DNA from 3 places in the Arthrobacter sp. PvP023 genome. Region 1 is predicted to be linked to each of the others. Evidence: predicted binding sites of a transcription regulator. Region 1 holds the regulator's gene; each other region holds the start of a gene.
What was found. Region 1 encodes HrcA, which represses chaperone genes, less so after heat shock. Its sites were predicted from a motif close to TTNGCACTCGNNNNNNNCGAGTGCNAA; they were not measured.

Region 1 (7,553 bases):
ACCCTGAGAGGCAGGCTGCTCGCCGACGCCGTAGTCAGAAGGATCCTGCCCGACTAATTGGCAGAACCGGCGGTTACTTCGCCTCCGGTTAGCTTGCAGGGCCGGTTACCCGGCCCGGCTGCTTACTTGATCCAGCGCTTACTTGATCCAGCGCAGGTTGAAGTCGTAGCGGTGGGGCTGGCCGCGGTTTACGTGGATACCGGCCGCTACGGAGAAGCACGTTACAGCGATCCAAATCAGCGTGGCCAGCACTGCGAAGATGTTACCCACCACCGGCAGCATCACCAGGATGTTGCAGACGACGGCGGCGATTGTGGGCGGCAGGGTGAAGTTCAGCGCTTCCTTGGATTCCTGCGCCGTGAACGGGCCGCGGTCCTTGAAAATCAGGTAGATCAGCAGCGACGGGACGCACCCGAGGATGCCGCCGAAGTGTGCGAGTGTTGCCCACTGCCGGTCTTCGTTGGCCGTCAGCGGCAGGGCATTGGCGGGGACACCATGATACTGGGGCTGGCCATGGCCGGCCTGGTTGTCCCGTTGTTCACGTGCGTCTTCTGCCACGGTGTCGTCCTTCGGATTGCAGTGGTGCGGTGGTTCCCGGAAAAGCGGGCGCTGCCTCAACAGCAACAACCGCCGAATCAAGAATACTGGGTCAGGGGTGCATTCGAAGAGTTCAACAGGCGCCTACGGCACGGTGAGGAAGTCGATGACCTCTTCCACCCGGCCCAGCAGGGACGGTTCCAGGTCCGCGTAGCTTCGGACTGCCCCGAGCAGTCTTTGCCAGCCCAGGCCGATGTCCTCCTTGGTCTCATGGGGCCAGCCGAAGGCCGTCAGGATGCCGGTCTTCCAGTCCACGCCCCGCGGGATGACTGGCCACGCGTCAATGCCCAGTACGGCGGGCCGGATGGCCTGCCACACGTCCACGTAGGGGTGGCCCACGATCAGCACATTGCCGGCGGCGCCGGGGGACGCTATCACGGCATCGGCAATCCGCGATTCCTTCGAGTCGGCAACCAGATGGTCCACCAGCACCCCCAGGCGGCGGCCCGGGCCCGGCCGGAAAGCGGCAACCGCCGCTGCGAGGTCGTCAATGCCGTGCAAGGGTTCGACGACGATACCCTCCACCCGGAGGTCGTCGCCCCAGACTTTTTCCACGAGTTCGGCGTCGTGCTTGCCTTCCACCCAGATGCGGCTGGCCCTGGCCACCTGGGCGCGCCGGCCTTCTACCCGCACGGAACCGGACGCCGTCCTGCCGGATCCGGCAGAGGCTGCCTGCGGTCGCGGCACCGGGGGCATCAGCCGGATCGGCAGGCCCTCCAGGAGGAACCCGTAGCCGAGCCTGAACGTGCGTGATTTGCCCCGCCGGTCCTCGAGGGCAACAACATGCATGCCGCCGGACTTCTCCACCCTGGTAACAGCGCCCACCCAGCCGGACTGCACGTCTTCCAGCACCATGCCGCGTTCGACCGGCACTTCGGGAAGTTCGGATTTCCGGGGAGCGGTGATGTCCTGCGGGCCCCAGTTCTGGTACGACATCGGATAGACACAGCCTTGCGCTAGAAAAAATGAACAGGAGAAGCGAAAACAGGGAGTCTGTGGGTCCACGGAACTGCACGTCCTGTCCCGCTCCCGGGTTTCGCCCGGAGCGGTACCAATGCTAACAACGCGGCGACTCATATTAGACTGGTTAGCACTTAGACATGTCGAGTGCTAACGGATGACGGGACGTGCGTCCGGCGCAACGCCGGACCGCGGACCGGGAAAGCCGATCGGAGGTGGAGAATGAGCGAACCGCGAAAGCTTGAAGTGTTGCGGGCCATCGTGGAGGACTACGTCCATTCCCGCGAACCTGTGGGCTCCAAGGCACTGGTGGAGAGGCACCACCTCGGAGTCTCCAGTGCCACCATCCGCAATGACATGGCGGCGCTGGAAGACGAGGGCCTGATCACGGCGCCGCACACCAGCGCCGGCAGGATCCCCACGGACAAGGGCTACCGGCTTTTCGTCGACCAGATATCCGCCGTCAAGCCGCTGTCGCAGGCCGAACGCCGCGCCATCCAGACGCTCCTGGAAGGGTCGGAGGACCTGGACGATGTCCTGGAGCGCACCGTGCGGCTGCTGTCGCAGCTGACCAACCAGGTGGCCGTGGTGCAGTATCCGCACCTCAGCCGCGCGATGGTGCGGCATATCGAGTTCGTGCTGCTGGCGCCGCGCCAGGTGCTGATCGTGCTGATTGCGGACACCGGCAAGGTGGAGCAGCGGGTTATCGACGTCGGCCAGGAGCTCGGCGATGAAGCCCTCGCCGGCCTTCGCGCGCGGTTCCTGAAGAGCCTGGCGGGGACACCCCTGAGCCTGCTACCGCAGGCGCTGCCCGCCGTCGTCGCCGGTTGTGAACCGTCACGCCGGCACGCCGCCCAGGCACTGGCCCGTGGCTTGGATGCCCTGGCCAGCAGCACCCGCGAGGAGCGGATGGTCATGGCCGGCACGGCGAACCTCGCGCGCTCCAACGTTGACTTTCCGCTGAGTATCGGCCCGGTCCTCGAAGCACTCGAGGAGCAGGTGGTCATGCTCCGCCTGCTCAGCGAAATGGCCCAGGACCCCCGCGGTGTCACTGTCAGCATCGGCAGGGAGAACCCTTACGACGGACTCGCGGAAGCCTCGGTGGTGGCCACAGGCTACGGCCCCGGTTCCAGCGCCAAGGTGGGCGTGCTCGGCCCGACCCGGATGGACTATCCCACCACCATGGCCGCGGTCCGTGCCGTGGCCCGCTACCTTTCCAGGATCCTTGGGCCGTGACCGGTCCTACATCAGCCAACCAGGCCTTCGTGTCCCGGTTTCCGGGGCGCAGCAGCACAACAGGCAGTACAACCAGGAAGAGATACGAACTTTGAGCAGCCACTACGACGTTCTTGGAGTCTCACCCGAAGCGACGGGCGAAGAGATCAAGAAGGCCTACCGAAAGCTTGCGCGCACCCTGCACCCGGATGTGAACCCCGGTGAGGATGCCTCGGACCGCTTCAAAGCTGTCACCCACGCCTACGAAGTCCTTTCCGACCCGCAAAAGCGCCGGGTCTACGACACCACCGGCAATGAGAACGGCACCGATAACGGCTTCGGCGGCGCCGGCTACTCCGGGCAGGGCTTTGCCTTCCAGGACATCTTCGACACCTTCTTCGGTGCCGGCGGTTCGTCCGGTCCGGCCTCGCGGGTCCGCCGCGGGCAGGACGCCCTGATCAGCGTCCGCATCGACCTTCGCGACGCTGTGTTCGGCGTCAACAAGAAGCTTGAGGTGGACACGGCCGTCACGTGCCCCACCTGCGAGGGATCCTGCTGCCAGCCCGGGGCCCACCCTGAGCGCTGCGACATCTGCGGCGGCAGCGGCCAGGTCCAGCGGGCCGTCCGCTCCATCCTGGGCCAGGTCATGACCGCCGCCCCCTGCGGCTCCTGCGAAGGCTTCGGAACCGTCATCAAGGATCCCTGCAACGAGTGCAACGGCCAGGGCCGCATCCGCAGCCGCCGTTCACTGACGGTCAAGGTACCCGCGGGCGTGGCCACCGGAACCCGCATCCAGCTCGGCGGCCAGGGCGAGGCCGGTCCCGCCGGCGGCCCCTCCGGTGACCTCTACGTAGAGATCCGCGTCAATAATGACGCCACGTACGTGCGCGACGGCGACGACCTTCACGCGACCCTGCACATTCCCATGACCGCCGCTGCCCTTGGCACCGAGCTCAGCCTGGACACGTTCGACGGCCAGCAGGAAATAGACGTCAAGGCGGGCACCCAGTCCGGCGAAGTCATCACCCTGCGCGGGCTCGGCGTCACCCATCTCCGGGGCTACGGCCGCGGCGACCTGAAGGTCCACCTGCAGGTCGAAACCCCGGCGAAGCTGGATGCCGCGCAGGAAGACCTGCTCCGGCAGCTCGCCAAACTCCGGGGCGAGCAGTACACCGAGGGAAAACTCACCGCCAGCGGGGGAGTCTTCGCCAAGCTGCGGGACCGGTTCGGTAACCTGTAGCGGTGAGCAACCCGGTTTTTTTCGCAACCCCGGGAGCCCTGGACGAACAGGTTCCCGGTTCGCACTTTGTCCTCCAGGGTGCTGAGGCCCGGCACGCGGTCACCGTCAAGCGGATCGCTGTGGGGGAGTCTGTCGACATAGCCGACGGCGCGGGCAAGAGGCTCACCGGAACCGTCGCGGCCGTCGGCCAGGGCGAACTGACAGTGGAGTGTTCGGTCCTCGAAACCGAGGAGCGTCCGGACCTCCGCCTGGTCCTCGTACAGGCGCTGGCCAAAGGCGACCGCGACGAACTGGCAGCTGAAACAGCTACTGAACTGGGGATCGATGCCGTCATCCCGTGGCAGTCTGAACGCTCCATAGTCCGCTGGAAAGGCGAGCGTGCCGCCAAGGCCCATGCCAAGTGGCAGTCGGTGGTGACCGCGGCGGCCAAGCAGGCGCGGCGGGCCTGGATCCCCGAGGTCCGTGCCGCCGTCGATGGCGCGGGGCTGCAGTCCGCTGTCGCCGCGGCGGACCTGGCGATCATCCTCCACGAGGATGCCGTCCGGCCGCTGCGCGCAGTGCTGGAGAAATGGCGCGACGGCGACGGCGACGGCAGGACGCCGGGTCCGGGGCCCCGCGAAATTCTCCTCATTGTTGGCCCGGAGGGCGGAATCAGTCCGCGGGAAGTCACCAAACTCTGCGGCGCCGGTGCCGTCACGGCCCTGCTGGGGCACCATGTGCTGAGGTCATCCACGGCAGGGCCAGCCGCCACAGTGCTCGCCAGCGACATCCTCGGACGCTGGTAGCGGCAGAGCTATTCGACCTTGAAGCCGCGGGTGTCCACGTTCATTTCCCGGTCCGGCTTGCCCGGATCGATCTGTGACACGCGGACTTCATAGTTGCCCGGTGCCAGGTTGACGTTCAGCGAGAAAAGTCCTGCTTGTGCCTGCTCGGCCGATGCCGTGACCTCGCCGCCCAAGTACGCCGTCTTATCGCTGCTGCCTTCAACCTTCAGGATCTTCCACCGGAGTTTTCCGCCGGGCACCGTGCTTCGTCCGGTGATCTTGACGCTGCCGTCAGCAACGCCCGCGCCTTCCTGCGGGTCGATGATCCAGACCGGGGCCACCATTCCTGCGCTGCGGGGGGTGGGAGTGCCCAGCCGCACGTGGTTGAAGGCCAGGTAATCGGTGTGTCCGTCAACGAGGATGACAACCTGGATCTGCTGGCCCGAATCCACCAGCCCCGAGCTGGCACCGGCGGCCGTTGCCGTGTAGACCAGCTGCTGGATGGCGCGTTTGGCCATGTCCTCGTCGAGGTTGCTGTTGAAGGCATCCGGTGAGACGTCTACCGTGATCACATTTTTTCCGGAGATCGAGGTGGCCAGCTTCTTCGGGTTCTGCCACGGGGTGAAGAAGTCGGGATCGAGGGGCTTGTCCGACATCATGGCGCGAAGTGCCCTGGTGACTGGATTTTCCTGTTCGGGGACGTCCCGGAACTCACGGTAGAGGAAGACGTTCTCGTTGCTGCGTCCGATCCAATACACCGGCGCCTTGTTGGAGGCCTGTGTGGTTTCCAGCGGCGCGCTTGTGCTCGGGACACCGGCGGTAGCGGACCCGGTCACTGACTGTGGTGTGCTGTCCGCGCTCGTTGCCGAAGGCTGGGGAGTGGCGACACAGCCGGAGAGAACCATGGCGGCGGGCAGCACAAACAGGAGCGCGGCAGACCGTGTCCGCTCGCCTCCTGCTGCCTTCCGGCGTCGTCGATTCCAGATCTCCATAGTGTTCCCGGGTACCCCGCCCTGTCCCTGCAACCGTTGTCGGTGACGTCGTATTTCGGCCGGCGCAATCCCGGCGGATTCCAGCATTACATAGAGAGGGCGGCCGCCAGCGGCGTTTGCGGACGGTCAGCCGAACTGCAACGGGAACGATATGAGGCCGATACGAAGTTGATACCTAATGACGTAAACGCGCAACGAAACGGTTGCACCCGGCCGGCGTACCTCCACGGTCCGCGGCTCCCGGGCAGCGTACTGGCGTAAGATAAAAGGACTCGGCCGAGCACGGAAGCCCGATGCCGCAGCAGCGGCGGCGAAGTAATCGGCCGGAGAGACAATATTCCTAACTGGAGGGGACCAGAGGCCCGCAGGCCGGCACCATGACTGAAGCAACAAACGGAAGGCCCCGGTTCAGCGCCGGAGAGCGCACCACAGGTGAATTTCCCCATAGTCTTCCCGGTGTCCGGACGGAGGTGGTCATCTTCGACAACTCCGAACAGATGGTTCAGTCGCTCGGCAGCCACGATGAGGCGCTGCGTTTCATCGAAGAGCAGTTTCCGGCCGTGGACTTCCATGTCCGCGGCAACGAGCTGGCCATCAGCGGCCCCGCCGCCGACGTTCCCAGGATCATGCGGTTGCTGCACGAAGTGCGCGGCCTCGTTGACCGGGGAACTGTCATTACACCTGCGGTACTCCAACAGCTCGCAGCCCTGCTCCGGAGCCAGTCACTCCAAAACCCGGTTGAGGTACTGACGTACAACATCCTCTCGAGCCGCGGCAAGACGATCCGGCCCAAGACGCTGAACCAGAAGAACTACGTGGATGCCATTGACGCCAACACGGTGATCTTCGGAATCGGTCCCGCCGGTACGGGCAAGACGTTCCTCGCCATGGCGAAGGCAGTCCAGGCACTGCAGCAGAAGGAAGTCAGCCGCATCATCCTCACCAGGCCCGCGGTGGAGGCCGGCGAACGGCTGGGCTTCCTGCCCGGGACGCTCAGTGACAAGATCGATCCCTACCTGCGTCCCCTGTACGATGCCCTGCACGACATGATGGACCCGGAGTCCATTCCCCGTCTCATGGCGGCAGGCACCATCGAAGTAGCTCCACTGGCCTATATGCGCGGCCGAACCCTCAACGATGCCTTCATCATCCTCGACGAGGCCCAGAACACCACACCAGAGCAGATGAAGATGTTCCTGACCCGGCTTGGATTCGGCTCCAAAATGGTGGTCACCGGGGATGTCACCCAAGTGGACCTGCCCTTCGGCACCCGCTCCGGCCTCCGGATCGTGGAAGAGATCCTGCAGGGAATTGAGGACGTGAACTTCAGCGTTCTGGATGCCTCTGACGTGGTCCGCCACCGGCTGGTGGGCGACATCGTCAATGCGTACGGCATCTGGGACGAGGCACAGAGGAACCGGGTGAAGCATTCCGTGACCCGGGAGAAGCGGGGAGAGCACGCATGAGCATCGAAGTAAACAACGAATCAGGCGTCACGGTGGACGAAGCCCAGCTGGTTGCCCTGGCCCGGTTTGTGTTCGAACGCCTGTACATCCACCCCCAGGCTGAACTGTCCATCCTCCTGGTGGACGAACCCGCCATGGAGAAACTGCACCTGGAACTTATGGACGAGCCGGGGGCCACCGACGTCCTGTCGGTTCCCATGGACGAATTGACTCCGGGCACACCGGACAAGCCGACGCCGCAGGGCATGCTCGGCGATATCGCCGTGTGCCCTCAGGTGGCGGAAGTCCAGGCACGCAACGCCGGGCATTCCACCCAGGA
Region 2 (7,553 bases), 740 kb from region 1:
GGTTACGAAGGGCCGCCGGCCACGGGCGATGTCGTCGTGGCCCTTGATGCCCCGTGGCCGCTGGCCGGCTCGTCGGCACCCGCCAAGGTGGCTCTCTACGGGCGCAGCCAGGAAGCCTTCAATGCCCTGGCTGCCGTCCTGGCCGGCAAGGCGCCGGCACCCGGAAAGCTGCCTGCCGCCGTCGGGCCGTATGCCCCCGGAAGCGGTTGCTGACGCCCTGCCGTGTGGCGTAACAGTGCTGACCGGGCTCCGGAGGCGTTTAATGGACCCGTGCCAATTCTGAATAAAGACATGACCCTGTGCATCTCGCTCTCGGCCCGGCCGAGCAACAACGGGACACGCTTCCACAACCATCTTTATGAGCAGCTGGGCCTGAACTGGATCTACAAGGCTTTCGCCCCAACGGACCTGGCGCAGGCCATCGCCGGCGTCAGGGGCCTGGGCATCCGGGGCTGCGCTGTGTCCATGCCGTACAAGGAAGACGTCATCGCGCTGGTTGACGCTATGGACCCCTCCGCCAAGGCCATCGATTCCGTCAACACGATCGTGAATGACGGAGGCCGGCTCACGGCCTACAACACCGACTACACGGCCATCGAGCAGCTGCTGCAGCGCAACGCCGTCCCCACCGACTACTCAGTGCTGCTCAAGGGTTCCGGCGGCATGGCCAAAGCCACCGCCGCCGCCCTCCGTGATGCGGGATTCACGAACGTCACCATCGTCGCCCGGAACGAGGCGTCCGGTAAGCCGCTGGCGGACCTCTACGGCTTCGCGTGGATCCCCGAGCTGCCGGCAGCGGATGCGGGCGGAACGGCGGACATGATCATCAACGTCACGCCCGTCGGCATGGCGGGAGGGCCGGATGCCGACTCGCTGTCCTTCCCGCAGGAGGCAGTGGACGCCGCGAAGGTGGTGTTCGACGTCGTCGCGCTGCCCGCCGAGACGCCGCTCATCAAGGCGGCCCGCACCGCCGGCAAGACCGTGATCACCGGCGCGGAAGTCGCCACCATCCAGGCCCTGGAGCAGTTTGTGCTCTACACCGGCGTCCGGCCCACCGACGAGCAGGTCCGGGCGGCAGAAGAGTTCATGCGGGCCCAGTAGCTTAGGCCCAGTAGCTTAGGGCCAGTCGCTTAGGGCCCGGTCGCCTCGGCCCGCAGTTAGATCCGGGGCTGTACCGGCTCCACCGAGATGGCCACCCTGTCCTCGCCGATCCTGGTGAGGACCAGGGTGGCTGTCTTTTTGCCCTTCGAACCTTTGCCGCCGTTCTTGCCTCCGGCAAAAAGCTGCTTGCGGAGTTCCTCCGGGGTGACGGATGTGCCACGCTTCTTGATGTCCAGTACGCCGATGTTGTTCTGCTTCACCCAGGCCTTGAGGGCCTTGACGTTGAACGGCATGACCTCAAGGACTTTGTAGGCCCTGGCAAACGGGGTGTCCACGATTTCCGGGGCACAGATGTAGGCAATGTGCTCATCCAGGAGGTGGCCGCCCAGCCGCGCCGCGACATCAGCCACGAGCCCGGCCCGGATGACGGCCCCGTCCGGCTCGTACAAGTACCCCTCCACCGGACCCACGGGCGCCACCGGGCCGCCGTCGAACTCTTCCCCGCTGGTAATTTCCGCCGCGCCCTGCGGGCCCAGCAGCAGCGCCGCCCGCCGGATGCCGGGCCGGCTGACCGCGTTGAACCACAGCGTCACCTCGGTGACGTCGCCGCCCACGGACACCCACTGCGCTTCGCAGCCGGCCGGCACGGAGTCATGCGGAATGCCCGGCCCCATCTTTACGCCCACGGCCCGCCCGGACTCAGCAAGGGATTCCACGAAGGACAGCGGCGGGGAGAATTCCTCCGGATCCCAGATCCGCCGCGTGCCCGAGGTCGAGGTGGTGCGTCTGGCCGGATCCAGCCAGACGCCGCCCACTCCCTCGAGCGGGACGGAGGTCGCATCGGAGTGGACCACACTGGCGTGCGGGAAAGGAATCAGGTTCATGGTGGCGCAGGCCGCCGTGGTCTCGTCCATTTCCACGGCGGTCACCCGGATGTCCATGGAGGCCAGGGCCATGGAATCGGCACCCAGCCCGCATCCGAGATCGGCCACATGTTCGATACCGGCGGCCGCGAACCGTTCTGCGTGCCGGGCGGCGACGTTGAGGCGGGTGGCCTGCTCCAGCCCGGCCGGCGTGAAGATCATCTGCCGGGCGAATTCGCCGAATTTGGTCTCGGCCTTGGTCCGCAGCCTGGACTGGGTGAGGACGGCGGACACCAGCGCGGGGGAGTGGCCGGCCTTTCGGAGCGACTCGTTAAGCCGGAACGCTTCGTCCTCCCGGTAGGGCCCCAGCGACGCCAGCAGCTCCCAGCCTTCGCTGGTCAGGAGCGGGGCGATCAGGTCCTGCAGTGCGTCAGCCATGTCATCAAGCCTAATCGAGGAGCCCTGCACCCGCGGTGCGGCTAGGGTTGGAGACATGGAAGACAGCGCAGTGCAGCAGCCACCCGTCGATGATCAGGGCAATGACCGCCCGCAGCACACTGGACTTGCCAAATATGCCCGGACTGCGCTGATCGCCGGTTCCGCCATCGCCGTGGTCTGCCTGGCGCTCCTGGTCATCATCTTCTTCCTGGATTCCTTCAACGCAACGGTGTACTCGGTCGGCGGCAAGAACATCCAGGACGCCACCGACGAGGCCCGGGAAATCCGCGAGTCCTATGCTGCCGTCCGCACGGGCGGCCTCGTGTTCCTCATTGCCTCGGTGGTTACGGCGCTCGCCGCCGCCGTCGTGCTTTACCGGAACCGCAACGTTACGAACGACGACGATACGGACGACGGCGACGACGTCGACTTTGAGGACCTGGCAGGGCGCTAGCCGTTCACCCGGGACGAAATTCTGGCACTCGCCTTGACCGAGTGCTAACCACTTACATAGAGTCATCATTAGCACTCTCCCTAGGAGGGTGCTAACACATGAAGAACTGCCAGCCACGCTGCTGCCGGCACCGCGACGACGGTTTGCATGCGCAGGCGCAACAGTTTTCCAGTCCATAAATTTGCTGACGTAAAGGAGAGGTCCGAGTGTCGGTCTCTATTAAGCCTCTTGAGGATCGTATTGTTGTCCGCCCGCTCGAAGCAGAGCAGACCACGGCTTCCGGCCTGGTTATCCCGGACTCCGCGCAGGAGAAGCCGCAGGAAGGCGAAGTTGTTGCAGTCGGCCCCGGCCGCTTTGAAGATGGCAACCGCGTTCCGGTCGACGTAGCCGTTGGCGACGTCGTTATCTACTCCAAGTACGGCGGAACCGAAGTCAAGACCGGCGGCACCGAGTACCTCGTGCTGTCCGCCCGCGACGTTCTGGCGATCGTCGTAAAGTAACTCTTGGACCCCCGCGCAGCCGATCCGTCTGATTCATGTCTGACAGGTCAGCGGCGCGGGGTTTCTGTCTTGAAAGGACAAAACCATGGCAAAGCAGCTTGCGTTTAACGACGCTGCCCGCCGGTCGCTTGAAGCCGGCATCGACAAGCTCGCCAACACGGTCAAGGTGACGCTTGGTCCGCGCGGCCGCAACGTCGTGCTGGACAAGAAGTGGGGCGCTCCCACCATCACGAACGACGGCGTGACCATCGCCCGTGAAGTCGAACTGGACGACCCCTACGAAAACCTTGGCGCTCAGCTGGCCAAGGAAGTCGCCACCAAGACCAACGATGTTGCCGGCGACGGCACCACCACCGCCACTGTGCTGGCCCAGGCACTGGTCAAGGAAGGCCTGCGCAACGTGGCGGCTGGCGCCGCCCCGGGCCAGATCAAGCGCGGCATCGAAGTTTCCGTCGAAGCCGTTGCCGCCCGCCTGCTGGAGAACGCCCGCCCGGTCGAAGGCTCCCAGGTTGCGAACGTTGCAGCCATCTCCGCCCAGAGCGATGAGATCGGCGAGCTGCTGGCCGAGGCTTTCGGCAAGGTCGGCAAGGATGGTGTGATCACCATCGAGGAGTCCTCCACCACGCAGACCGAGCTGGTCCTCACCGAGGGCATGCAGTTCGACAAGGGCTACCTGTCCCCGTACTTCGTCACTGACGCGGAACGCCAGGAAGCAGTGCTCGAAGACGCCCTCATCCTGATCAACCAGGGCAAGATCTCCTCGGTGCAGGAATTCCTGCCCCTCCTGGAGAAGGCGCTGCAGAGCTCCAAGCCGCTGTTCATCATTGCCGAGGACGTCGAGGGCGAGGCCCTGTCCACGCTGATCGTCAACCGCATCCGTGGCACCCTGAACGTCGTGGCCGTCAAGGCTCCGGGCTTCGGCGACCGCCGCAAGGCCATGCTGCAGGACATCGCTACCCTGACCGGTGCACAGGTTGTCTCCCCGGAACTCGGCCTCAGCCTTGATTCCGTTGGCCTCGAGGTGCTGGGCACGGCCCGCCGCATCACGGTGACCAAGGACAACACCACCATTGTTGACGGCGCCGGCACGGCCGAGGACGTAGCGGCACGTGTTGCCCAGCTGCGTGCAGAGCTCACCCGCACCGACTCCGACTGGGACAAGGAAAAGCTCCAGGAACGCCTGGCCAAGCTGGCCGGCGGCATTGGTGTCATCAAGGTTGGCGCAGCCACCGAGGTGGAGCTGAAGGAAAAGAAGCACCGCATCGAGGACGCAGTATCCTCGACCCGCGCTGCCCTTGAAGAAGGCATCGTTGCCGGTGGCGGCTCGGCCCTCATCCACGCCCTGAAGGCACTCGACGAGGACCCTGCAGTCACCGCCCTCGAAGGCGACGCAGCCTCGGCTGTGGGCATCGTGCGCCGCGCACTCGTCCAGCCGCTGCGCTGGATCGCCCAGAACGCCGGTTTCGACGGCTACGTGGTGACCGCCAAGGTTGCCGAGTCTGCAGTCAACCAGGGCTTCAACGCCAAGACCGGCGAATATGAAGACCTCATCGCTGCCGGTGTCATTGACCCCGTCAAGGTGACGCGCGCAGCTCTCCGTAACGCCGCTTCCATCGCAGCGCTGGTTCTCACCACCGAGACCCTCGTTGTTGAGAAGCCGGCCGACGATGACGAGCACGCAGGCCACAAGCACTAGCTTCCAGCCAGCGCCACAAAGGCCGGCCCGGCCGGACGGTTTCCAGAAACCATCCGCGCCGGGCCGGCTTTTCGTGCCTAGCTCCGGGCACGCAAGGCCTGTCGCCTCAGCCGCCCGGCCATGCCCTCCGGCAGCCGCTTGGTGATGATCCGGTAGAAGATGAGGACGGCAAGCGCAGAAACCACGATTCCCACGAGGTTCAGCAGCAGCTGAAGCGCAGACCCCGCCGCTTTCTGGTACTCACCCAGGACCAGAGCGACGGCGACGAACCCGGCGGCTGGAACGGTGGTCACCGAAATGAAGACTCCGATCAGTGCGGCCGAGCGCCGGCTGATCATGGAGAGCATTCCGGCGGTACCGGCCAGCACCGCAACGATCAGCGAGTAAGGCCCCGGATGGTAGATGAATTCAACGGCTGACCCGGTGTCGAGGGTGTCGGCAGGAAAGAGCCCCAATGGGACTGACAACCAGGCCGTCAGGGCTGCCAGGAGCATTGCTACGGGAAAGCCGACGCCCAGAGCAAGCGCGGCGCTGCGTCCCAGCTTCCATTTGCGCTGCGCCAGCGCGACAGCCAGGGCTGCCAGCGGTCCGAACTCCGGCCCGACGGCCATGGCCCCGACGATGGCAATGGTTGAATCGGTGACGATCCCGATCGCGGCCAGCTGCGTGGCCAGGACGAGGAAGGCCAAATAGCTCCACGTGAGCCGCGAATCCTCGCCTGTCTGGCGGGTCACCTCATCCCAGATCATGGCGTCGGCCCCGTCGCCGGGCGCTGCTGCTTCAGCCCGGTCGGCACGCCGGGAGAGCATGAGCTCCGGCATGGAAATGGCGATGGAGCCCACCTCCTGGACGTTCAGGGCATGCAGCTTTTCCAGCAGCTCCTCGACCGATTCCCTGGCTACATGGACCACCACCACATCCCCGGGCGGCTGGATGGACGCTCCTTTGTGCACGGCCACTTCCGCCGCGCCGGTTTGCTGTGTGCAGCTTTCCACGACCAGGTCGGAGAGCTCCGCGGGTATGCAAATGCGCACCTGAACGATCACTATGGCCACCCCTCCGTGTTTTTCCGGTTCCGCGATCCGGCGTCGGCACCAGCCTAGTTTCCCGGCCGGCCCCTAACCGCCGCCTTCCTCTGGAAACTCCCTCCTTGGAGTGCCTTAATGGGAGGCGGGGGTTCTTTTCGAATGCGCCGGCGATTGGCGATGAAAATTACGTTTCGGTAACATGGATGCTTTGGTTGTCCGCCTGAAGGGTTTTTGTATGTCCATAGCGAGAGCCCTGGCTTCGCCGCGCCGTACTGGCGCCGATACTGGAACGAACCGAAAATCGAAATTCAGGCCGGAAATCCAAGGCCTGCGCTCGCTCGCCGTGCTGATGGTGGTCAGCTACCACGTCTGGTTTGGCCGGGTTTCCGGCGGCGTTGACGTGTTTCTGCTAATTTCAGCCTTCCTCATGACGTTGCAGTTCGTGGGCAAATATGAGCAGGGCCGCCCGATGGCATTGTTCAAACACTGGCTGCACCTCTTCCGCCGACTGTTGCCCGCCGCTGTCACGGTGATAGTTGCCACGTTGGCAGCGAGCTACCTCTTTCTGCCACGAACCCGTTGGTTGGAGATTGTGGATCAAGCCTGGGCGTCCCTCTTCTACTATGAAAACGCGTTGCTCCAGGCCCGTGCGGTCGACTACTACGCCACCGACCACAGCCTGGCCAGCCCCTTCCAGCACTTTTGGTCGTTGTCCATCCAAGGTCAGATCTTCATTCTTTGGCCCTTGACTTTTGCCGCAGCTGCCCTGCTGGCAGTGCGGTTCCGGCTTCATTACCGCGTCCTGCTCTGCTACGTCTTTGGCGCCATCTTCGTGGTCTCGCTCATCTACTCGATTCTCTTCACCGCTGACAATCAAGCGCAGGCCTATTTCGACACTGGGGCGAGACTGTGGGAATTTGCCCTTGGCACCCTGGTAGCCTTGCTCCTCCCCGGGCTTCGGATTCCCCGAGGTGGGCGGATTGCTCTCGGCTGGTTTGGAATCGCGGCCATGCTGTGCTGTGGAATCTTACTCAACGTCCAGGCTGCCTTCCCCGGCGTGGCAGCGCTTTGGCCCACGCTCGCCGCCGCGAGCGTCATCGCAGCAGGCCAAACCGGGAGCCGCTATGGCGTAGACAGGATCCTGAGCAGCGGGCCGCTCGTCCGCTTAGGTGACAACTCATATGCCCTGTACCTGTGGCACTGGCCGGTGCTGGTCATCGCCTTGGCGGCGACAGGCCGCGACCATGCGGGTCCCATCTCCGGAACTATCATTATTGTGCTGTCGATGGGGCTGGCGTTCATCACCACCAAATTCATCGAGAAGCCTTGGCGCGAATGGGGGTGGCCCGAGGTAAACCGCCGTCGTGCAGTCCTGGCGGTGGCGGCATGCGTCATCACCGCTGTGGTCCCGTTGACGGCGATTCAAGTGCAGCAGCACTTTGCTGCCGAGGCGGCACAAGCCGCAGCAGAGAG
Region 3 (7,553 bases), 1.7 Mb from region 1:
CGACATCGCCACGAAGCTCACACAGGCGGGAGGGGGTACAAACTACGGGGCTGCATACGGCAGCAACGAAGCCGACCTCATCATCTGGCTTCGGCAGCACGGCGAAAACCTGTATTCACAGGACGGCAAGCTGGCCTTCACCGCCGGGACTGCGGCGTCGTTTTGGGAACGCCTGAAAAATCAGCGGGATTCCCAGGCAAGCCCGCCCGCCACCGTCGCCACGGAGGACGCAGGCGCCGGCCTGGAAGAGAGCCTGTTCGGGACCAACCGGATCGGCATGGCGTGGTGGTGGACCAATCAGCTCGGATCCCTGGAGACCACCACGGGAAGCAGCATCAAGATGCTCCGCGCACCGAGCGTGGACGGAAAAGCAGCAGACAACGGCATGTACTACAAGCCATCAATGTTCTGGTCCGCCTCTTCGAGGTCCAAGAATCCGGAAGCAGCGGCAACGTTCATCAACTACCTGGCAAACAGCCCGGAGGCTGGATCGATCCTGATGACCGACCGCGGGGTCCCTGCCAATTCCGAAGTTCTGGCGGCAATTACTCCGAAACTGAAGACTGCGGACTCAACGGTGGTCGGTTTCCTCCAGGACATCAAACCGGAGATGGCCGAGGCGCCCCCAGTACCGCCGGTCGGGTCGGGCAGTGTGCAGAATGTCATCAAGCGTTACACCGACGAAGTCCTCTATGACCGCAAATCGCCTTCGACGGCCGCGGAGGAGTTCAAGAAGGAAGTCGAAGGGATGCTGGCGTCAGCCCGCAAATAATCCAGTACCGGCCCTTCACGTCCCAGTCAAAAGCAAAGTGCGGCTCCCTCGAAGCGAGGGAGCCGCACTTTGTTTATGCGTCAGGTGCGCAGGGCAGGTTAGAAACCGCCCATGCCGCCCATACCGCCCATGTCGTCGCCGCCGCCCATGGCCGGAGCGTTCTTCTCCGGCTTGTCGGCCACTACAGCCTCGGTGGTGAGGAAGAGGCCCGCGATGGAAGCAGCGTTCTGCAGGGCAGAGCGCGTTACCTTGACGGGGTCGTTGATGCCGGCGGCCAGCAGGTCAACGTACTGTCCGGTTGCGGCGTTCAGGCCGTGACCTGCGGGCAGGCCGCGGACCTTGTCCACAACAACGCCCGGCTCGAGGCCGGCGTTGAATGCAATCTGCTTCAGCGGCGCGTCAATGGCAACGCGGACGATGTTGGCGCCCGTTGCTTCGTCGCCTTCGAGCTGCAGGTTGGCGAATGCCTTGGCGCCGGCCTGGATCAGGGCAACGCCACCACCGGCAACGATGCCTTCTTCAACGGCAGCCTTCGCGTTGCGGACAGCGTCCTCAATGCGGTGCTTGCGTTCCTTGAGCTCAACTTCGGTTGCGGCACCGGCCTTGATGACTGCAACGCCGCCGGCCAGCTTGGCCAGGCGCTCCTGCAGCTTCTCGCGGTCATAGTCGGAATCGGAGTTCTCGATCTCGGAACGGATCTGGGAAACGCGGCCGGCGATCTGGTCGGCGTCGCCTGCACCTTCGACGATGGTGGTCTCATCCTTGGTGACAACAACCTTGCGTGCCTTGCCCAGGAGTTCGAGGCCGGCGGTCTCAAGCTTGAGGCCGACTTCCTCGGAGATGACCTGGCCACCGGTGAGGATGGCGATGTCAGCGAGCTGAGCCTTGCGGCGGTCGCCGAAGCCCGGAGCCTTGACGGCGACGGACTTGAAAGTGCCACGGATCTTGTTGACGATCAGGGTGGCCAGGGCTTCGCCCTCGATGTCTTCGGCGATGATCAGCAGCGGCTTGTTGGACTGCATGACCTTTTCGAGGACAGCAACCAGTTCCTTGACGTTGGAGATCTTGGAGTTGACGATCAGGATGTACGGGTCTTCGAGGACCGTTTCCTGGCGCTCAGCGTCGGTGACGAAGTAAGCGGAGATGTAGCCCTTGTCGAACCGCATGCCCTCGGTCAGCTCGAGCTCGAGTCCGAAGGTGTTGGACTCCTCGACGGTGATAACACCTTCCTTGCCGACCTTGTCCAGCGCCTCTGCGATCAGCGCGCCGATTTCATCGTCACCGGCAGAAATCGATGCCGTAGCGGCGATCTCTTCCTTGGTTTCGATTTCCTTGGCGGACGCCAGCAGTTCGGCGGTGACGGCTTCAACAGCCTTCTCGATGCCGCGCTTCAGGGACAACGGATCAGCGCCGGCCGCGACGTTGCGCAGGCCTTCCTTGACCAGGGCCTGTGCAAGCACGGTCGCCGTGGTGGTGCCGTCGCCAGCGACGTCATCCGTCTTCTTGGCAACTTCCTTGACCAGCTCGGCGCCGATCTTCTCGTAGGGATCGTCCAGCTCGATCTCCTTGGCGATGGAAACACCATCGTTGGTGATCGTGGGGGCGCCCCACTTCTTTTCGAGGACGACGTTGCGTCCACGCGGGCCGAGGGTGACCTTGACGGCGTCGGCGAGGATGTTCAGGCCCCGCTCAAGACCGCGGCGTGCCTCTTCATCAAATGCAATGATCTTGGCCATAACGGCAGTAGTCCTTTCGGGACAGTCGTTAAGAATGAACCTTCACTGCGGTGCCCGCGACGGACGATCCTTCACCGACGGCCTCTGTATGCCGCGCGGATGGGATCTCACCCCAGCAAGGTATTTCTTTCGCTCCTTGTCCTTCCCGCTCTCTCCGCAGCCGGCCGGAACCGGGCGTTGATTTAGCAGTCAGTCCGTGGGAGTGCTAAGTCAATAATTAGCACTCCCCCGGGGAGAGTGCAAGCAGGGATTGCGCCGAAAGGCCCTCCTGCGGCCCGCACTACGCTAGGAGCGATCAGCTGCCCGCCCGGGCGGCAGTTTCGCTTCCACTCATTCGGGCGGTGTTGTCCGCGGCGTAAGTGAACACCATGTAGTGGGCGGTGGTGACGTCCCCGTTTGAATCAAAGCCGATGGGCCCCGATTCGCCGTCGTAATCCACCGGCCTACCGGCCTTGATGGCATCCCCGCATTCTTTGTAGCTCCTGCAGGGTTGAACCGCTTCCGCGCCGTGCTGCCCGGAAACCGCGATCAGCTTCGCCGCGATGGATGATCCGGCGTCGTCCTGGGCAGCGGCCGCGGCGATGGCGGCCAGGTTCACGGCGTCGTAAGTTTCCGCTGCGAACGTCATGTCCTTGAGCCCGGGATCAACAGCTACCAGTTCCCCTTGGAAGTGCGCCGAAGGGAAGATACCGGGCAGGATCCCGCGCGCGCCCTCAAGTGCTTTGGACCCGAGGGCGGAACCGTATTGGTTGATGGCGCCGTCGCTGAGAATCAGCTTGCTGCCTGCCACCCCCGCGTTGTTGAGCTCCGCGATTGCGCCCTGGGCGCCGGCCCGGGCCACCAGAATGACTGAATCCGGACCCGCTGCCTTGGCGGAAGCTGCCGCCTGTTGCGCCTGGCCGGCAGTGAAGGCGGCCTCAGCCACCGTTCCAAGGCCGGCAGCTTTCGCTGCCGCGGCAACGGCCACAGAGACATCCTTGCCGTACATCCCGTCCTCGTGGACGATCGCTATTGTCCGGGCGCCGCTGTCCTTGGCCAGTTTCACCAGCACGGGCGCCTGGGCCGTGTCTGCCGCTGACGTACGGAAGTAATATCCGCCGCTCCTGTAACGCGTGAGGCCGTGCGCGGCATTCGCCGGAGAGATGATGGCCACCTCGGCCCGCGACAGGACATCAATTGCCCCCGGGGCGCGGCTCGAATCCGTGGGACCGATGACGACATCCGCCCCTGCGGCCACCAGTTCCTTGGCCTGCGAGGCGGTGTCCTCGCTGATTTTTTCAGGCAACAGCTGTACCGGCCGGCCTTTGTGGCCCCCCGCGGCATTGACCTCCTGAACCGCCAGCTTGGCCGCGGCGAGTTGCGAGGCGTTGAGGAAGGACTGCTTCCCCGTGTTGTCCAGCAGCAGGCCTATCCGCAAGGTGCCATCGCCGCCGGCGTCGACTGCATCAACACGGGCGTTGCCGGCCTGGCCGGAGCAACCGGCCAGCAGGAGCGCCGTTCCCGCCGCAAGAACCGCTGCTGCGGTGAACCGCGGCCGCGCGGGTCCGAACCGGGCGGGGCTGCCTGTGCCATGCATTGCCGCGGCGGATGGCATCAGGCCGTCCGGACGTTCTCTGCCTGGGGACCCTTCTCGCCTTCTCCTACCTCGAACTGCACCCGTTGCCCTTCGTCCAGAGCCCGGTAGCCTTCCCCCTCGATGGCCGACCAGTGGACGAAGACATCGTCTCCGGAGTCGTCAACAGTGATGAAGCCATAGCCTTTTTCGGCGTTGAACCACTTAACGGTTCCCAATGCCATGTTGCCCACACTTTCCGGTTGCTCTGTGTCCGGCCCACCTCACTGTGCGCCGTCGGGACGGTCCGCGTTGAGGCGCGGCACCCGGAATCACTTTAGCCATTGCCATTTGCCGGGGGCAGGACCAGGCCCTGCGAGCCCCCAATAGTTATTCAGGCGTAACCGAAATTCCTTACTGGAAGCCGGGCCCGAGAACCACAACCACCGGCAACTGGAACTCGGCAGAGTCCACCAGCGACGTGATATTCAGGAGTTCCCCCAGAGCCTCCGCGTTCGCTTTCTGCAAGGCCCCGCTGTAGTAGATGACGGAGGACTGCTGCGGCATTCCGCCCCAGTTCCCCACGGGTCCCAGCGTCCAGCCGTCACCGGCGACGATACTGCTCACGCGGCCGGCAAGTCCCGCGGTGGTGGTCCCGTTGTAGACCGCCACGGCTTGGGTTTTATCAACAGCCGGCGCATCGGCGGAAGGAACCGCGGAGGGCGAGCTGCTGGCAGCGGGCGTCTCGCTGGCGGAAGGAGCCGCGCTCGGCTCGGAACCGGCCTCAGCGCCAGGAGACGCGGTGCCTTGCGGCGCCTCGGCGGAAGGGGATGCGGAGGGGCTGACCAGGGCGGACCCCGCCGCCATCAGCGGGCTGCCGGCAGGAGCAAATCCGAGCTTGGGAAGGAACAGGAAGGCCACCAGTCCAATGGCCAGCGCCGCCACGCCCACGGTCAGGATTGGTCCCAGCCGGCGCCTGGGAGCCCCGGAGGCGACCCTATGGACACCCTGTCGCGAGGAGGCCTCAGGGACCCTGTCGAATTCATCCCGAGCATATTTGGTCATGGTAAAACGATGTCCTTGTTGGTTCTTGCTGATTGCCCGGCCCCGACGTCTAAGCGTCAGAGCCCAATCGGCGCGCCGTGCGTGCCCGTTGGCGTGACGTACGTAGTCTACGCAATCTCTTTACGAGCATGGGGTCGTGGGCCAGGGCGTCCTCGGTGTCAATCAGCGTGTTGAGGATCTGGTAGTAGTGCGTGGCGGAGAGGTCGAACAGCTCTCGAATGGCTTGTTCCTTGGCCCCTGCGTACTTCCACCACTGCCGTTCGAGGGCCAGCATCTGTTGGTCCCGCTCACTCAGCCGTGAGCCCGGCTGCGGAGCCGGCGTAAGGTCTGCACCGGACACGGTTTCGCTGCCGGTGTCCGCAAGTGACAGGTCATCGCGCACTGGTTCGGCCACGGCAAAATCCTCCACTTGATCCGGTCAAAGTCTCTTTCCATGGTACGGGCGAATAACACGCCTGTCATTTACGCAGTATGACGCGGCAGCGGGGAGTCGGGTAACAGCAAGGTACGCCCGCACAAAAGACAGTGGCGCCCTGCCGGGCGATGCGGCCCGCCAGCCTCTTGGAGCCCAACACTGCGAGAATGGACTCGTGTTTGATTCTGAAGCCTTGTTCGAGTTGGAGCCTGCCGTGGAGGGGGCTGACTTTGCCGAGATGGCACACATGCCGCTGGACCGCCTCATGGCTGCAGACTGGGCTGCGGCGCTGGCTCCCGTGGATGCGGAGCTGCGGAGCGTCCTGGAGAACCTTGCTGGTGAAGTGGGCGCCGGGCACCAGGTGCTGCCGTCGCCGTCGAACGTTTTGCGCGCATTCCAACAGCCGCTGGCCGGCGTCAAGGTCCTCATCGTCGGCCAGGACCCTTACCCGACGCCGGGCCATCCGATCGGGTTGTCCTTCGCAGTGGAAGGGCACACCAGGCCGATTCCCCGCAGCCTCGCGAACATCTACAAGGAACTCGAATCCGATCTCGGCCTTCCGGCCCGTGTCCACGGGGACCTCACGCGCTGGGCGGACCAGGGCGTCCTGCTCTTGAATCGCGTCCTTACGGTCCGGGCCGGGGCGGCGGGTTCCCACCGGGGCAAAGGCTGGGAACCGATCACGACGGCGGCAATCGCCGCCGTCGCCGGCCGCCGCGCTGCAGACGGGACGGCAGCGCCGCTCGTGGCGGTGCTGTGGGGCAAGGATGCCGAGGGCGTCCGCCCGCTGCTTGGAGACACTCCGGTGCTCGCCAGCGCCCATCCCAGCCCGTTGTCGGCCGCGCGCGGATTCTTTGGGTCCAGGCCGTTCAGCAGGGCAAACGAACTCCTTCGGGCCCAGGGTTCGGAGCCCGTTGACTGGGAACTTCCCCCCGTTGCTTAGCCTAGGCTTACTTCCATGACTTCCCTTCCCGCTGCTACGTCAGCCAGCCGAAAATCGCGCCCCCAGACGAACCTCACGGTCCTCCGGCGCGAGGAACTCTCGCCGCACATGGTGCGGATCGTGGCCGGCGGCGAAGGCTTCGCCAGCTATGTGAACAACGAATACATAGACAGGTACGTGAAGATCGCCTTCCCGCAGCCCGGCGTCGAGTACCCGCTCCCCCTCGACCTTTGGGCCATCCGGGAAACCCTGCCACGCGAGCAGTGGCCGTACACCCGGACGTACACCGTCCGCTGGGTGGATGAAGCGGCGCGCGAGCTGGCCATCGATTTCGTGATTCACGGTGACGAGGGCCTGGCTGGCCCCTGGGCGGCCAACGCCCGGCCCGGCGACAGCCTGGTGTTCACCGGCCCGGGCGGCGGTTACAACCCCGATCCCGCGGCCGACTGGCACCTGTTCGCCGGCGATGAGGCCGCCCTGCCTGCCATTTCCGCAGCCATCGAGTCACTGCCGCCCGAAGCCCGGGGACTTGCGTTCCTGGAAGTGGACAGCGATGCCGAGGTCCAGCCCATCCAGGCCCCCGCCGGACTCCAGGTCCACTGGCTGCCGCGGAACGGCGTTCCTGCGGGCAGCAGCGAACTCCTGGTCAGCGCCGTACGGAATGCCGAGTGGCCCGGCGGCCGGGTGCAGGTCTTCGCCCACGGCGAGCGGGGCTACATGAAGTCCCTCCGCGAGGTCCTCTACCGTGAGCGCGGCCTGGAGCGCGCGCAGGTATCGTTGTCCGGCTACTGGGCCAAGGGCCGGGTGGAGGACGACTTCCAGGCCGAAAAGAAGCTCCCCATCGGCCAGATCTAGGACATCCGCACCCGGCCGATCAGGCTGCGGCGGCACCGGGCCGGCTAGCGGCGCCGGGCGCGGCGGCGTTCGTTGCTGGCCAGGCTTCGGGTCAGCGGACGGGCAAGGGTGTCACCGAGGACGATTCCGGCCGCCACCCCGAGGACGATCGCACCGGCATTGAGCATGCCTCCGGCACCCATCAGGATCTCCGACTCTTCAATGGTCAAGACATA

Region 2: a site for HrcA is predicted at 2,878-2,904, ahead of groES (co-chaperone GroES). Genes of this name have one in related genera too.
Region 3: a site for HrcA is predicted at 2,691-2,717, ahead of groL (chaperonin GroEL). Genes of this name have one in related genera too.

What each region holds. Positions count from the first base shown of each region.
Region 1 covers NZ_JAFIBI010000001.1:2,516,952-2,524,504, forward strand. Annotated here, with positions in the region: gene hemW (radical SAM family heme chaperone HemW) at 1-57, shown strand, start outside; gene JOE31_RS11620 (DUF4870 domain-containing protein) at 139-558, opposite strand; gene JOE31_RS11625 (DUF3097 domain-containing protein) at 682-1,533, opposite strand; gene hrcA (heat-inducible transcriptional repressor HrcA) at 1,780-2,793, shown strand; gene dnaJ (molecular chaperone DnaJ) at 2,885-4,012, shown strand; gene JOE31_RS11640 (16S rRNA (uracil(1498)-N(3))-methyltransferase) at 4,015-4,797, shown strand; gene JOE31_RS11645 (GerMN domain-containing protein) at 4,806-5,768, opposite strand; gene JOE31_RS11650 (PhoH family protein) at 6,146-7,234, shown strand; gene ybeY (rRNA maturation RNase YbeY) at 7,231-7,553, shown strand, end outside.
Region 2 covers NZ_JAFIBI010000001.1:1,775,418-1,782,970, forward strand. Annotated here, with positions in the region: gene JOE31_RS08200 (glycoside hydrolase family 3 N-terminal domain-containing protein) at 1-213, shown strand, start outside; gene JOE31_RS08205 (shikimate 5-dehydrogenase) at 271-1,101, shown strand; gene JOE31_RS08210 (class I SAM-dependent methyltransferase) at 1,158-2,402, opposite strand; gene JOE31_RS08215 (hypothetical protein) at 2,458-2,856, shown strand; gene groES (co-chaperone GroES) at 3,063-3,356, shown strand; gene groL (chaperonin GroEL) at 3,442-5,052, shown strand; gene JOE31_RS08230 (DUF389 domain-containing protein) at 5,130-6,098, opposite strand; gene JOE31_RS08235 (acyltransferase family protein) at 6,316-7,553, shown strand, end outside.
Region 3 covers NZ_JAFIBI010000001.1:4,168,204-4,175,756, forward strand. Annotated here, with positions in the region: gene JOE31_RS18870 (ABC transporter substrate-binding protein) at 1-772, shown strand, start outside; gene groL (chaperonin GroEL) at 871-2,508, opposite strand; gene JOE31_RS18880 (ABC transporter substrate-binding protein) at 2,804-4,102, opposite strand; gene JOE31_RS18885 (cold-shock protein) at 4,102-4,305, opposite strand; gene JOE31_RS18890 (LytR C-terminal domain-containing protein) at 4,475-5,125, opposite strand; gene JOE31_RS18895 (DUF3263 domain-containing protein) at 5,175-5,465, opposite strand; gene JOE31_RS18900 (uracil-DNA glycosylase) at 5,716-6,483, shown strand; gene JOE31_RS18905 (siderophore-interacting protein) at 6,499-7,338, shown strand; gene JOE31_RS18910 (threonine/serine exporter ThrE family protein) at 7,383-7,553, opposite strand, start outside.